Regions from separate parts of the Pseudoalteromonas thalassia genome, predicted to be linked through region 2. Evidence: predicted binding sites of a transcription regulator. Region 2 holds the regulator's gene; the other holds the start of a gene.

Region 1 (7,973 bases), on a different contig from region 2:
TAAATGTCATCAAATTCTTTTAAAGCAGAATAAATAAGAGTTCCATAAAGGAAAAAAGCAGCAGTAATAACAGAGAAATAAAAAGCAGGCCAATCTTTACGAAGATAAAAAATAATAATAGCTGGGCTCAAAATGAACACCCAGCTATTGCTTAAGATAACTCTAATTTCTACAAACCAGTCAGGCAAAATGTAGCGCCTTAATCAGTTTTATCGTCATCACCGCCATCACCATTGCCTGGCATATAGCTATATTTATCAACTTTTTTCATTTGTATACTCCATTACATCCGTTAATGAAGTTTCACTTTAATTGATTTATTGCCTCACATCAATAGGCTCAGATTCATGCGCCTTACCTTGCATAATAGAGATCTCGACTCGTCGGTTACGCCTACGATCTTCATCGGTTACATTCGGTACTAGTGGCCTTGTTTCTGCGTGACCTACAACCATCATACGAGATTTATCAAAACCGGGGGCCTTTTCCATTTCGCTAGCAACTGCCACCGCACGTTTTGACGACAAATCCCAATTGTTTGTATAAAGCTCATTCGATACTTGGAAATCATCTGTATGCCCTGACACGGTTATTTCACCCGGCACATCTTTTAACAGCGTAGCAATATCACGAATGATAGGTTTAAACCTAGGCTGTAAGAAAGCACTGCCTGATGGGAATGAACCATTCTCACGAATGCGAATAATAATTTGCTGACCTAGTGACTCAAGTTCAATCGCGCCATCCATAATTTGCTGCTCAAGCTGTTGGGCAATTTTCTTCACAAGCTCATTCGTTTGCTCTTGATCGGCTGCAGAAATTGACTGCTCCATTGCTTGTTGCTGAGCTGTGCTTTGTGATTCCCCGCCACGCTTATTACCACGCTGTTCTTGACGACCACCTGCAGAGCTTTCATCACCAGCCTGAAACTCGAGCATTTGTTGTGTCATCTCTACGGTTTGTTGTTGAATTGTCTCGATAGGAGTAGGTTCAGGTTTGCCCGGAGTGAACTCCATTGCAATGACCGAGGTCCCTTTTGGAATATCTTTTACTTCAATTTTATTTTGTACACCAAAAGCAAACTTCATTGAACCTGCTATCTGCTTAAACTTAAGAACATCCATTTCCGAGAAAGCAAGCAAGAGTACAAAGAAGCACATTAATAGCGACATTAAATCTGCGAAGGTTCCCATCCAGGCAGGTAACCCCGGAGGTGGACATTTGCACTCTTGATCTGACATGCCCTACTCCTCGGTATCGACTTTGCGTTTTGATTCAGCTAAATAGTTTTTCAAGATGCCTTCGATGACTTTCGGGTTTTGACCATCTTGAATACCCAGTACCGCATCAAGAATTAAACGTTGGTTGAGGGCTTCTTCATCTTTACGCAGCTCTAGTTTTACCTGAATTGGAATTGCAACAACGTTTGCCAAAAAAGCACCATAAAGTGTTGTTAAAAGAGCTACAGCCATTGCAGGACCAATTGCTTTTGGGTCATCCATGTTAGATAACATTGCAACCAAGCCAATTAGCGTGCCTATCATCCCCATCGCAGGAGCGATATCAGCAAGCGACTTAAATAAACCTGCACCAAGTTCATGGCGAGTAGCGGTGAGGGAAATATCTTTTTGCAGTGTGGCACGAACTACATCAGCATCATGACCATCCACTAACATATCAACCCCTTTGCGCATAAAGCCATTAGGGATTTCGGCTTCTTCTAATGCTAAGAAACCACCTTTACGTGCTGAGTCAGCTAATTCTACTGCTTTTTCAATTAATTCTTCTGGCGATTCAATTTTGAACATAAAGGCTTTTGCAGCGACCTTACCAATGCCCAAAAACTGCCCCATAGTGAAGTTCGATAACACGATAAAAATCGAACCACCAAATACAATGACCACCGAAGGCGTGTTATAAAACATTGCAACTTGGCCGTCACTACTTAATACCATCGACATAGCAATTAAGCCTATGGCACCAAGAATACCTATTATGGTTGCTAAATCCACATACCCCTCCAGAGGAACAATTACACGACACCAACGGCATCAAATTTTTATTATTAACTGCTTATCGGCAAGCAATTGAATTACTTAAATCATTAAATGAATTAATTTTATTTTAATGTAAGATTTTTAAGCTACAAGTTGCCGCTACTTCTAAAACCGTAAAAATAGCATATTGATTTCCTTTTATGCGCAAAAAAACACATCATTCTTTGACCTAGTTTAGCATTCCCCCTAAAATTGGCCTCACTTTCTATTAGCTATCGAGGCCACTATGGCAACAAAGAAACCAGAAAACTTGAGTTTTGAAGAAGCACTGGATGAATTATCTCAGATTGTTGCACAAATGGAGCAAGGTGAACTGTCTTTAGAACAATCGCTAAAACAGTTTGAGCGTGGTATAGCGCTTGCGAATGCCTCATCTGGAAAATTACAACAAGCCGAACAAAAAGTGGCCATATTAATGGGTAACGATAGCCAAGCTCCTCTTAGCAACTTTGACTCAAACTTGGACTAATTAAGTGCAATTAAAAGAACAATTACAACGCGCTCGAGAAGACGTTGAAGCACATTTAAACCGCTATTTCGAACTGCCACTAAACACTGAAAAAACCATTAAAGAAGCCACTCATTACGGCGTTTTAAATGGTGGTAAGCGCTTACGTCCTTACCTCGTTTATGCGACGGGCCGCATGATGGGAGCTGACAAAGCTGACCTTGATATTCTTGCCGCTGCTATTGAGTGTATTCATAGCTACTCATTAGTTCATGATGACCTACCAGCTATGGATGATGATGACTTAAGGCGTGGCCGCCCTACTTGTCATATTGTTTATGGTGAAGCGCAAGCTATTCTCGCCGGTGATGCTCTTCAAACATTAGCATTTGATTTAATTGCTAACCATCAGTTTGCAGTACCTGCGACACAACAGGTAAGAATGATCGCCTCGTTAAGCAAAGCCTCAGGTATAGAGGGTATGGTAGGTGGTCAGGCACTTGATATTGAAGCCACTGATAAAGCAATTACAGTCGAAGAACTAGAACGTATTCATCAACTTAAAACTGGCGCATTACTCAACTGTGCAATTACCTTGGGGGCTTTGGCCGCGCCGCAATGTGATGAGCAAACGTTAAAGCAGCTTAATTTGTTTGGTCAAGCAATTGGTCTGGCTTTTCAGGTACAGGACGATATTCTCGATGTAGAGGCAGACACCGAAACGTTAGGCAAACCGCAAGGTTCAGATATTGCGGCCAATAAAGCGACCTACCCTGCATTATTAGGTATGGCAGGCGCTAAGCAAAAAGCACAAGACTTATTGGCTCGGGCTCATAAAGCACTTGAGGCTATTGATTACGACACCCGCGAGCTGGCAAGCCTTGCTAGCTATATTGTTGAGCGTAATTATTAACGTCTAAAAAAGAAAGACAAAATAACTAAAAAATCAGAGCAGCAATGGGCTATAATGCACTCTGGTTAGCGAAGGATGTATATAAAATCATGACACTTGATAGTAGCAAGTATCCATTATTAAGTTTGGTTGACGAACCAGTACAACTGCGTGATATTGCGCAAGATAAGTTACCTGCGTTTAGTAAAGAGTTACGCGAATACCTGCTTAATTCAGTTTCGCAAAGTAGTGGTCATTTAGCATCAGGTTTAGGTACTGTTGAGTTAACAGTGGCCCTTCATTATGTCTATAACACCCCTGAAGATCGTTTAGTATGGGATGTGGGTCATCAAGCATACCCGCACAAAATCTTAACGGGTCGCCGTGACCAAATGCATACTATCCGTCAAAAAGACGGTTTACACCCTTTCCCATTCCGTGAAGAAAGCCCTTACGACACCTTCAGTGTTGGTCATTCAAGTACTTCTATTTCTGCAGCGCTCGGCATGGCTATTGCCGCTGAAAAAGAAGGTAAAGATCGTAAAACGGTTGCTGTTATTGGCGATGGCGCAATTACTGCTGGTATGGCATTTGAAGCGATGAACCACATGGGCGATGTAAACCCTAATGTGTTAATTATCTTAAACGATAATGAAATGTCGATTTCAGAAAACGTAGGTGCCCTAAACAACCACTTTGCACGTATTTTGTCTGGTAGCTTCTACACCAATATTCGCGAAGGCAGTAAAAAACTTCTTTCGGGTTTACCGCCAGTGAAAGAACTTGCCAGCCGCATGGAAGAACACCTAAAAGGTATGGTCATTCCGGGCACATTCTTTGAAGAATTAGGCCTAAATTACATCGGCCCAATCGACGGTCACGATGTCAATATGTTGGTCGATACCTTACGTAATATGCGTAACCTTAAAGGCCCGCAGCTACTGCATATTAAAACGCAAAAAGGTAAAGGTTATAAACCTGCTGAAGCGGATCCAATTGGTTACCATGGCGTACCAAAATTTGATCCGAGCATGTCTAAATTACCAAAATCAAAACCTGGCGCTGCCACATTCTCAAATGTGTTCGGTGACTGGCTTTGTGATATGGCAGCACAAGATGACAAGCTAATGGCGATTACTCCTGCTATGCGTGAAGGCTCAGGCATGGTTCGTTTTTCTAAAGAGTACCCAGCGCAATACTTTGATGTAGCAATTGCTGAGCAACATGCTGTAACGCTTGCAGCTGGTTTTGCCTGTGAAGGACTAAAGCCTGTTGTTGCTATTTATTCAAGCTTTTTACAACGTGCGTACGACCAACTTATTCACGATGTGGCATTACAAAACCTACCGGTTTTATTTGCTATTGACCGTGCAGGGATTGTTGGTGCTGATGGTGAAACTCACCAAGGTGCTTACGATTTAAGCTTTATGCGCTGTATTCCTAATATGATTATCATGGCGCCAAGCGACACTAATGAGTGCCGCCAGATGCTGTATACAGGTTACCAATGCAATCAGCCTGTTGCCGTACGATACCCACGTGGTAGTGCAGGCAATTGTGATGTTGAATCAACAATGAGTGCGATTGAAATTGGTAAGGCGCGAAGTATCAAACAAGGCAGTAAAGTGGCAATCTTGTCATTTGGTACGCTACTAGAAAACGCCAAGTCAGCTGCTGAAGAGCTTAATGCAACAGTGATTGATATGCGCTTCATTAAGCCTCTTGATACAGAGACTATTAGCGAGTTGCTGAGTAGCCACGATGTAATTGTTACCCTAGAAGACAACGCCATTGCTGGCGGTGCGGGTTCTGCTGTGAATGAGTACTTAGCTGCAATTAAAGCAAATGTGACTATCTTGAACTTAGGTATTCCAGATGAATTCATTAAGCATGGTACGCAAGACGAAATGCACGCAGAAATGGGCTTAGATGCAAACGGTATCTTAACTAGCATCAAAGAGTTTATGGCCTAAGCCGTACACTAATAAAACTAAAAAGGAGCCTTAAGGCTCCTTTTTTGTCATCGTTTATATTAGCGCATCCAAACCTTAATATCAGCAAGACCTGTTTCTTGAAGAACACCCAGTTGTTTATCAACATTATTATTTTGCTCAAACTCAAAAGCATCTAATTGTTCATCAAAGGTAATATTTGCAACGCCATCACCACCGCGCTTTTTCACTTGGTGTAGCGCGATATCAGCTAAATTAACAGACGTTTCCCAGCCAATCACTTGACCACCCAATAAAGGTAATGGATAGAAAGACCAGCCAATAGACGCAGTGATGGTGGTCGATTCCCCATTTGGTAGCCTAAATGGGTTTGCTGCAATTGCTTCACACAAGTCAGCAACATAATTGTCTATGGCTGTACGTTTAAAATCACGTAATAAGAGTAAAAACTCATCGCCACTCCAGCGTGCGACATAGTCTGAGCCTTGTGTCCGGCTATTCAACAATGTCGCCATTTGCTGTAAACAACTATCGCCTGCAAGTGGTCCATAGGAATCATTGATGCGGCTAAAGTTATCAAGGTTAATTATCAGTAGCACCAACGACTTACCCTGTGCTTGCAATGATTGCGAATTACGTTGGAAATGTTCAATATCTTTAGGGAGCTGATCAAACAAGAAGCGACGACTACGAAGCCCTGTAAGCTCATCTGAGTGACTGACTAACTTAAGCTGAGAGTTTACTTGATTGAGCTTATCGTTGGCTTCACGAAGCTCTACGGTGCGCTCTGTTACTAAGCTTTCAAGTGCTAATTGTTTACGCTTCTCTTGCGCCCTAAACACCCAAAACACGAGGTAGAACAATAAAATAAAACTACTTGTGATCAAGAGTCTAAAGTAAATGGTCTCGTCAAAGCGACGTGGAACAACGAATGTGTACTCGGTACGACGAGCCTTTTGCCAATCTTCACCACCACGTTTGGCTTCAAGCTGAAACAAAAATGCCCCCGGCGGTAAATTTGTATAAATAGCCTCACGGCGGGTGTTTGCATAGCGCCAATCACTGTCTAAACCACTCAGTCGATATCTAAACTCAATACTTGAAGGAGCAAAATAATCAATTGCGGTATATTTGATTGTCACATCGCGCTCATCAATTTGTAACTCAGGTTTATCACCTAAAGTAGCGGTACTTAAGCTTCGCAGCGGCGTAATAATACTTTCAATACGCGGCTTAAGCGCTTGCACACCAAAAAGCTCAACACTTTTAGGTATTTCAACTACCCCTTGTAAGCTTGGGTACCAAATAGAGTTACCTGTGTCTGCTACAGCATCATGGCCAAGACCAGCACAGCACTGACTGGCTTTACCATCTAATTGTCGGTCAAATGATGAGATCACTTGCTCTACTTTTAAGCTCTCGATATCAGTACCAAATTGCTCTACCGGCATGCGGTAAACGCCCTTCATGGTACTTACCCAAATACGTTTTAACTGTTTGTCATAAACAAGGCTGAAAATCGAGCCGTAAGGTAGGCCGTCTGTTGCATCAAGTTGACGCCACTGACCTTGGGTGCTGCGATAAAATAAACCATCGTTAAGAGAGCCAATTAATATCCCCACCCCTTCAATATTTAAAATACTGGTGACATAAGCGCTTTCTAAACTGGTTTGGTCGCCAATTTTTTCAATACCACGGTCAGTAAAGTAATAAGCCCCTTTACTGGTACCTATTAAGCCAAAATTTTGCTCATCAAGCACATAGGTAATAAATTTACTGCTCAAGAACGCATTGTAAGCAAAAGGTGTTAAGCCACCGTAACTTAAACGGTACATACCGCGGCCAGTACCGAGCCAAAAACCGCCTTTACTAGAACGGCTAATTGCGAATACAGGGTTATCACGCAGTGCTCGTCCTGGCACTGTATACAAGGTTTGATTTTCGTAGTAAAAAACACCGCGACCTGTAGCAATGTATAAGCGGTCACCATCAAACTGTAAGTCGTGAACTGCAGCCCGACCAAACTGATTACTTGGTATTTGATTTACAAAATTCTTATTGTAATCGAAGTAGCCGACACCACTGCGGTTAGCCACCCATAGTTTGCCATCAGGTGCTTGGCTAATCGCCATCACCGCTTCTGTCATATTTGAAATAGCTGAGTGGCGCTCAATACGCCCTTCGTGAGCAAGCCATAACCCCTCACTGAAACTTGCCAGCCAAATATTATTTTGATTATCACGGAAAATATCTGCAAACCAAATACTTTGATCAAGCTGACTTGGCTCAACCCATTGCCAGTCACCAGAGTTATCTCTAAAGAGTAAACGGCCATAAGTTGAAATCCACAACGCCCCATCTGAGTCGCTCATAAACTTGTAAACGGCAGAGTTACTCGCGTTAGGGAGTGGGAATGGACGCAGCTCGTCATCTAAATCAAGAAAGTAGGCACCAAGCTCAGAGGCAAGGTATAAATTACCCTCAAGCCACGCCATATCATGAATGATGGTTTGCGCTAGGCGCTCAGGTAGAGAGACTTTTGCGGTAAGTTCTAAGCGCAGCTTTGCAAAATCAGATGAAGTATTAGTTAAACGTAGTAAGTGGCGCTCGTTAACCAGCCAAAT
Region 2 (7,973 bases):
TCAGCAGTATCAACAACAGGTTCTTCTACTACTGGCTCTTCAGGTGCAGGGGTTGTGTCTTCAATAACACTTGTGTCTTCTCCTGCAAGCTCTTCTGCTGTTGGTGGCTGACTTAACTTGTGAAGTACATCAAGTAGAGCAGGATCGGCTGGCTCTGGTTGCTCACGATTTTGAATAGTTGAGAACATTTCGTTGATGGTATCAAGAGCTTGAAGAATAACATCCATTAATTCAGGTGTTACACTACGCACACCTTGGCGAAGTAAATCGAAGACATTTTCTGCACCATGACAAGCGTCAACAAGCTCTGTCATACTCAAGAAACCTGCCCCACCTTTTACAGTGTGGAAACCTCTAAAAATTGCGTTAAGTAAGTCTTTGTCTTCTGGGTTGTTCTCAAGCTGAACCAATTGTTCTGACAAAAGCTCTAGAATTTCCCCTGCTTCAACAAGGAAATCCTGTAAAATATCTTCATCGACTTCAAAGCTCATGCAGTTACTCTCCTCTTAGAAGCCCAAACTTGATAATAGGTCATCAACTTCATCTTGTCCTGAGACAACATCATCACGTGACTCTGCATCAATAATTGGCCCTTCAGGACCTGCTAGCGTATCGCTTGTTGCAGGTGCTTGTTCTGTGGCCTGTTTTTCTTGTTTTTGCTGACCATCTTCTTGACTGCCGAATACAGTTAAGAGATTAATTAAACTGTCTTCAACTTCTCGTACTAGTTCAATAACACGGCGAATTACCTGACCAGTTAAATCTTGGTAGTCTTGTGCCATAAGCACATTGGTCATCAAGCCTTGTAATTCATCAGTTTTAGTATGAGAGTTGTTCATGAACTTATCTAAGCTATGGCATAAGGTTTTAAACTCACCAAGCTCAATTTCTCTGTTCATCAATCGATCCCACGTGGGCTTGATTGTTGCAATTTCATCAGCAAGTTGTTGTGCAATAGGTAAACTTGCCTCAACAGCATCCATGGTTTTATTTGCTGCATTTTCTGTCATTTCCATGACATAGTTTAATCGCTGTTTAGCGTCGGGTATCGCATCGGTAGTTAAATCGGCGAGACGAGTATCAAGATCAAAGTTCTTTAACGCTTCATGCAATTGACGCGTCAATTTACCGACTTCGGCAAACAACTCTGATTGTTCTTTTGATGCGGCTTCAAGAATTAGCTTATCTGCCTTCTCTTGTTCACCTTTTTCAAGATACTCAACAAGTTGACGAGCTTGCTCTAAACTTATATGAGGCGCAGCAGGTGCTGACATAAGCCTCTCCCCTTAGATTAACCTAAACGTTCAAACACTTTTTCCAATTTGGTTTTAAGTGTCGCAGCAGTAAATGGTTTAACAATGTAGCCATTAACACCTGCTTGAGCAGCAGCAACAATTTGTTCTTTTTTCGCTTCAGCTGTTACCATTAAAACAGGAATGTGTTTAAGGCTATCATCGGCACGTATAGCACGTAACAAGTCAATACCTTGCATGCCAGGCATATTCCAATCTGTTACAACAAAATCAAATTCTTGATTTTGTAGCATTGGTAATGCTGTTGAACCATCATCAGCTTCCTGCACATTGGTAAAACCTAAATCCCTTAATAGATTTTTAATGATACGTCTCATTGTAGAAAAATCGTCAACAACAAGAATCTTCATGTTTTTATCCAAAACATCCTCCGGTGAGGTTTGAACCTATATTTACTTACTACTAATTAATCCAGTCATTGATTTTTGCTTTGAGCTTAATCATCGCCTGACCATGTATTTGACTCACACGCGACTCGCTAACATCGAGTATGTGTCCTATTTCTTTCAAGTTCATTTCATCGTTGTAATACAAAGACAAAACAAGGGCATCTCTTTCTGGTAACGATTGGATAGCCGTTAATAGAGACTGGTTAAACCGCTCATTTTTAACGTTATTAAACGGTTTGTCTAGTGCTAAATCATGACCCATTGGTGTTATTACGTCTTCATCAACACCTAAATCCTCGATACCTAATACTTTACTAGAATTAACGTCATGTAGAATATGATGGTACTCATCTAGTGTAATATCAAGTTTTTCAGCAACTTCTGTGTCTTTGGGCTCGCGGTTTAGGGTACTTTCTAATTCAGCAATTGTTTCTGCGACTAGACGTGCATTTCGATGCACAGAGCGTGGTGCCCAATCGCCTCGACGGATTTCATCAAGCATTGCACCGCGAATTCTGATACCTGCAAAGGTTTCAAAACTTGCACCTTTACTAGCGTCGAAGTTTTTTGACGCCTCAATAAGGCCGATCATGCCTGACTGAATTAAATCATCGAGCTGAACACTAGCAGGTAAACGAGCAATCAAATGACACGCCACTTTTTTGACTAAAGAGGCGTGCTTTTCAACAATCGCATTTAAATTCTGTGCTGATTGATATCCCATCGCTTTATTCACCGATGTTGTCATAGTTAGCCGTTTACTAGTTTCTCAATAAAAAATTCTAAGTGACCAGACGGTTGGTTAGGGATCGGCCACTTAACTGCTTTCGTTGCTAATGTTTTAAACGCCACCGCTGCTGGTGAGTTTGGAAATAACTCAACGATAACCTTTTGACGTCGCGTAGATTTACGCATATTTTCGTCATAGGGAATCGTTGCGACTAATTCCATAGAAACATCTAAAAAACGATCCGTTACTTTTGAAAGTTTAGCAAATAATTCTTGCCCTTCACGCATGCTACGCACCATGTTGGCAACAATTTTAAATTTATATACACCATGCTCTCGGCTTAACACTTTAATAAGCGCGTAGGCATCTGTAATTGAGGTAGGTTCATCACATACAACCACAACGACATCTTGTGCTGCACGTGAAAAGCTTAATACCATGTCCGAAATACCTGCGGCGGTATCGACAATTAAAATATCAAACTCGGTGTTTAATTCGCTAAAAGCGCGAATAAGGCCTGCATGCTCAGAAGGAGTTAACTCAACCATGCTTTGCGAGCCAGACGTTGCTGGCACAATTTTAATACCAGCAGGGCCTTCTACAAGAATTTCATCAAGCTCACATTCGCCAGATAAAACATGAGATAAATTACGTTCAACACGTAAACCAAGCATCACGTCGCAGTTTGCCAATCCTAAATCGGCATCCAATACTAATACGCGGTTTCCTTGCTGACCTAATGCAATTGCAGTGTTGAGTGATACATTCGTTTTGCCCACACCACCTTTGCCGCCAGTAACAGCGATAACTTTAACGCCACTATTATTATTTTGATTCATTTTGCGCAGGCCGCTTGCTTGATCTAATACTGTGTTAATCATACATCCCTACTGTGTTCGACGCTACTGCTTGACGTCGTGAATGTTGTGCTTTTGCTCGTTTTAAATACAATTGTTCAGCTTTTTTCACTAGTTTTTCAGCATTCGCTACGCGAATATCTTCTGGAACACGCTGACCATTAGTAAGATACCCTATTGGCAGACGATTTTGAATCGCTATGCTAATAATCTCACCTAAACTCAACGATTCATCCAATTTAGTGAAGATACAGCCACTTAGCTGAACCTTTTTAAAGTGTCTTACGGTTTCTTGTAGCACATTAATTTGTGCTGTAGCACTCAACACTAAATAACTACGAATATCAACTCGCTGATTACGCATTAAGGTATTAAGTTGCTCAGTTAAGCGTAAATCACGTTGGCTCATACCTGCAGTGTCTATTAATACTAGACGCTTATTTCGTAAATGGTATAGCACTTCAGCCAATTCATTGGCATCTTTTACTTGCTTCACACCACAACCAATAATACGGCCATAAGTTGCAAGTTGCTCGTAGGCACCAATACGGTAAGTATCAGTCGTAATAAGCGCCACTTTATCGGCACCATATTTTTGTGCACCAAGTGCTGCGAGTTTTGCAACAGTGGTTGTTTTACCAACACCCGTAGGGCCAACTAAAGCGAATACACCACCTTGACGCAGGATTTCGTTATTCGTTGTATGCATTTGGTTTTCAACCATTTGCAGAAGTGCTTGCCAAGCTTGTTGACGTGATACATCGTCAGGAATAAAACAGGCCATTTGCTCTGCAACGTCACGCTCAATACCCATACCAGCTAAACGGTCAATCATACACGCACGAGTCGGATCGCGACGCGCCATATCTTGTTGCATTAAGCCTGATACTTGATGTTCAAGTAATTGACGAATGGCATTCATTTCTTCGCGCATTGTCGCAATTTCAGATTGGTTTGCCGGCGCTGCTTGTTTGCGCTCTGTAGGTGTATCTAGATCATCAAACCCTGAGTCTAAGTCATCATCAAAACCTAAACTGTGCGCTTGTGTTTGCATACGTGGAGCAGCTTGCTCTTGATAGCGTGGTTTTGGAGCATATTCAGGACGAGGTTGGTCATAACTTTGCTCTTTAGGTTGATAGTGTTCACTCGTATCAATACCAGACTGACTGAACATTGACGCCAGCTCTGGCGAACGAGGGCGTGGGGCTTGACGCTCTAGTAACGCTTGTAAGCTATCGGCAACTTTTGCTTGCGGCTCAGGCTTGGCACGCATTGGCTCTGGTTTGATAAAGTTATGCTGTGGCGCAGGTGCTGATTGCACTGGCGCTGGGTTTGCTTCTGCTTTCGGGGCTGCTTTGTCATAATCAACAGCTGCAACGATTTCAACGCCGTTGGCTAGCTTTTTGTTTGACATAATTACCGCATCAACACCTAACTCGTCTTTCACTTCCTTGAGTGCTGTGCGCATATCTTTGGCAAAAAAACGTTTAATTTTCATGGTTCAACCCCTTTACTATCCTATTGTTGGCCTACTGAGCTGACAATCTTAATCTGTCTTTCGTCTGGTACCTCTTGGTAAGACATCACCCTTAAACCTGGGATGGTGTACTTAACGAAGCGAGATAACACAGTACGTAACATTCCTGACGTTAACAGTATCGAAGGTTCACCGGCCATTTCTTGGTTTTGATGCGCTTCGTTCAATGATTGTTGAAGTCGCTCTGCAAGGCCTGGCTCAATTCCGGCACCTTCGTCACCTGCATTCTGAAGTGACTGATGCAACATCTGTTCCAACTCAGGCGCCAAGGTTATGACAGGGATTTCTGAAGACATACCAACGGCGTCTTGAACGATTAGTCTGCGCAGTGAAATTCGCACTGCAGCCGTTAGTACATCAGGGTCTTGGCTACGTGGGCCATATTCAACAAGGGTCTGTACAATTGAGCGCATATCGCGAATTGCCACCCCTTCGTTTAGTAAATTTTGTAGCACTTTTACGATTGTTGTGAGTGGTAATACTTCAGGAACCAGTCCTTCAACCAAACGAGGATGACTCTTCGCTAACATATCTAATAAGTTTTGCACTTCTTCATGGCCAAGTAGTAACGCTGCACTATTAGTAAGTAACTGACTAATATGAGTCGCAACAACAGTTGCTGAGTCGACTACGGTGTAGCCTAATGATTGCGCTTCATCTTTTTGATCTGGTTTGATCCATACCGCATCTAAACCAAATGCAGGGTCTTTAGTAGCCAAGCCTTTGATTGGGCCAAATACTTGACCAGGATTGATCGCGAGCTCATCGCCATGCTTAAGCTCGCCCTCGCCGCTTGAAACACCCATCATCGTGATTCTGTAAGCGTTAGGGTCAAGTTCTAAGTTATCGCGAATGTGCACAGGAGGTACCAAGAAGCCAAGTTCCTGAGACAGCTTTTTACGCACACCTTTGATACGATTTAACAGTTCACCACCTTGAGATTGGTCAACAAGTGGAATTAAGCGATAACCTACTTCTAAACCAATCACATCAACTTGCTGTACATCATCCCAGCCAAGTTCTTTTTGTTCTTGTTTGTTAGCAACACCTGTACCCGTTGCACCGCCATTAGCTTCTTGCTCTGCTTTCTCAGCTGCAGCTTTAAGTTTTTGTTGTTGCGTGTAATACGCTAAATAACCTAACAATGCACCTAAGCTTAAAAATGCAATATGTGGCATGCCCGGTACTAAGCCCATAATGATTAGGATACCAGAGGCAATGAATAACGATTTTTCATTACCCAATTGCGTTTTAAACTGATCGCCCATGTTGTGCGATTCATTTTGACGGGTTACAACAATCGCGGTGCCGATTGATAATAATAGCGAAGGTAATTGCGCAACAAGACCATCACCAATGGTTAGAAGAGTGTAAACTTCCATTGCACGACCAAAAGTAAGATCATGCTGGATCATACCAACAAATAAACCACCAACAATGTTAATAACCAAGATGACAATACCAGCAATCGCATCACCTTTTACGAATTTACTCGCACCATCCATCGAGCCATAGAAATCGGCTTCGCGAGTTACTTCTTCACGACGTTCACGGGCTTGCTCAGCACTAATAAAACCAGCGTTTAAGTCAGCATCAATTGCCATTTGTTTACCTGGCATTGCGTCAAGGGTGAAACGAGCTGACACTTCAGAAATACGGCCAGCACCTTTGGTGATAACCACAAAGTTAATGATGATAAGAATAAGGAAGACGACTAAACCAACCGCATAGTTACCACCGATAACCACCGAGCCAAAGGCCTCGATTACTTTACCCGCAGCGTCCCCACCATTATGACCTTCAAGCAATACCACACGGGTACTGGCTACATTCAGTGCTAAGCGCATGATGGTTGCAATCAGAAGTACCGCTGGGAACATACCAAACTCAAGCGGTTTCATGGTGTACACAGTAACAAGTAACACCACTAGAGCTAACGCGATATTAAACGAAAAAAGAATATCTAAAAGAAATGGAGGCAGGGGTAAAATAACCATACCCAAGGCTGCAAGTACCAGCAGTGGCGTACCGACACCCTTAGCATATTCTTTTTTATCTCTGTTAAGTTGTTGTAATACCGCTTTAAATTCCATAATTCAACAATTTCAAAAAATTGACACTACACGGAATTTGCAATAACTATTCCAAGTTATATGGCTAGGAATTAATATTTGTAACCATCTGGAATCGGTAACTTTTTGTCGAGTGGAACAGGCCGTTTACCACGTCCTTTTTGGAAGCGTTTTAACTGGAATACATAAGCGAGAACCTGAGCAACTGCAGTGAACAGCTGATCCGGAATTTGCTGGCCCACATCGGTGGTGTGATAAAGCGCACGAGTAAGCATTGGAGACTCAACAATAGGCACATCGTTTCCTTTACCAACCTTACGAATTTGCATAGCAAGTTCATCAACCCCTTTAGCAAGCACAATAGGCGCACCCGCTTTGGCTGTATCATATTTTAGCGCCACAGAGTAATGAGTCGGGTTGGTAACAATAACATCGGCATCGGGGACATCTTGCATCATGCGCCTTTGCGACATTTCACGCTGCGTACGGCGAATACGCGCTTTAATTTGTGGGTCACCCTCTGAGTTTTTGTATTCGTCTTTTACTTCTTGTAGGGTCATCTTCAGCTCTTTATGATGCTTGTGGCTTTGATATGGAGCATCAATCGCTGCGATGATTATCAACGTGCAGGTCAATCCTAAAAACATCCAAGAGAGGATCTCAAGCGCATGAATAAAATTACTGGGTGCGCTTTCTTGGCTCAAATGAAGTATTTCATCAAAAAAGGTATTAATTAAAAACACCGCAAAGCCTGCAACCACTGCAAACTTCAAAATGGATTTAACAAGCTCTACGCCAGCTTGAGGGCCAAGCATACGTTTAATACCTTTTGCAGGCGACATTTTACTCGCTTTTGGTGCTGCGGCTTCCCAGCTAAAATTAAATCCGCCTAGCAAGGTATTTCCTATAAAACCAGCAATGACAATGATAAAAACGAACATCGCCATAGGGAAAATCAACGCATCAGCAACAATTCCCCACACAGAGAACATTTTAGTGGTGTCGTAGGTTTCATTGCGGTTCAGGCTCAATAATCGGCCCATAATGTTGTACAAACCTTTGCCGATTTCAGGAC

Evidence for each region. Region 2 encodes FliA, which starts transcription of late flagellar genes. Its sites were predicted from a motif close to CTAAAGNTNNNNNNNNNNNNGCCGATA; they were not measured.
Region 1: a site for FliA is predicted at 2,075-2,101, ahead of pomA (flagellar motor protein PomA). Genes of this name have one in related genera too.

Annotation. Positions count from the first base shown of each region.
Region 1 is NZ_JBMMUE010000007.1:184,546-192,518, reverse strand. Features, by position in the region: gene AAEU31_RS10735 (hypothetical protein) at 1-188, opposite strand, end outside; gene AAEU31_RS10730 (flagellar motor protein MotB) at 318-1,241, opposite strand; gene pomA (flagellar motor protein PomA) at 1,245-2,012, opposite strand; gene xseB (exodeoxyribonuclease VII small subunit) at 2,284-2,526, shown strand; gene ispA ((2E,6E)-farnesyl diphosphate synthase) at 2,531-3,418, shown strand; gene dxs (1-deoxy-D-xylulose-5-phosphate synthase) at 3,508-5,370, shown strand; gene AAEU31_RS10705 (ligand-binding sensor domain-containing diguanylate cyclase) at 5,430-7,973, opposite strand, start outside.
Region 2 is NZ_JBMMUE010000001.1:202,067-210,039, reverse strand. Features, by position in the region: gene AAEU31_RS01030 (chemotaxis protein CheA) at 1-491, opposite strand, end outside; gene AAEU31_RS01025 (protein phosphatase CheZ) at 507-1,274, opposite strand; gene cheY (chemotaxis response regulator CheY) at 1,292-1,675, opposite strand; gene AAEU31_RS01015 (RNA polymerase sigma factor FliA) at 1,716-2,426, opposite strand; gene AAEU31_RS01010 (MinD/ParA family ATP-binding protein) at 2,453-3,313, opposite strand; gene flhF (flagellar biosynthesis GTPase FlhF) at 3,306-4,787, opposite strand; gene flhA (flagellar biosynthesis protein FlhA) at 4,808-6,919, opposite strand; gene flhB (flagellar biosynthesis protein FlhB) at 6,991-7,973, opposite strand, start outside.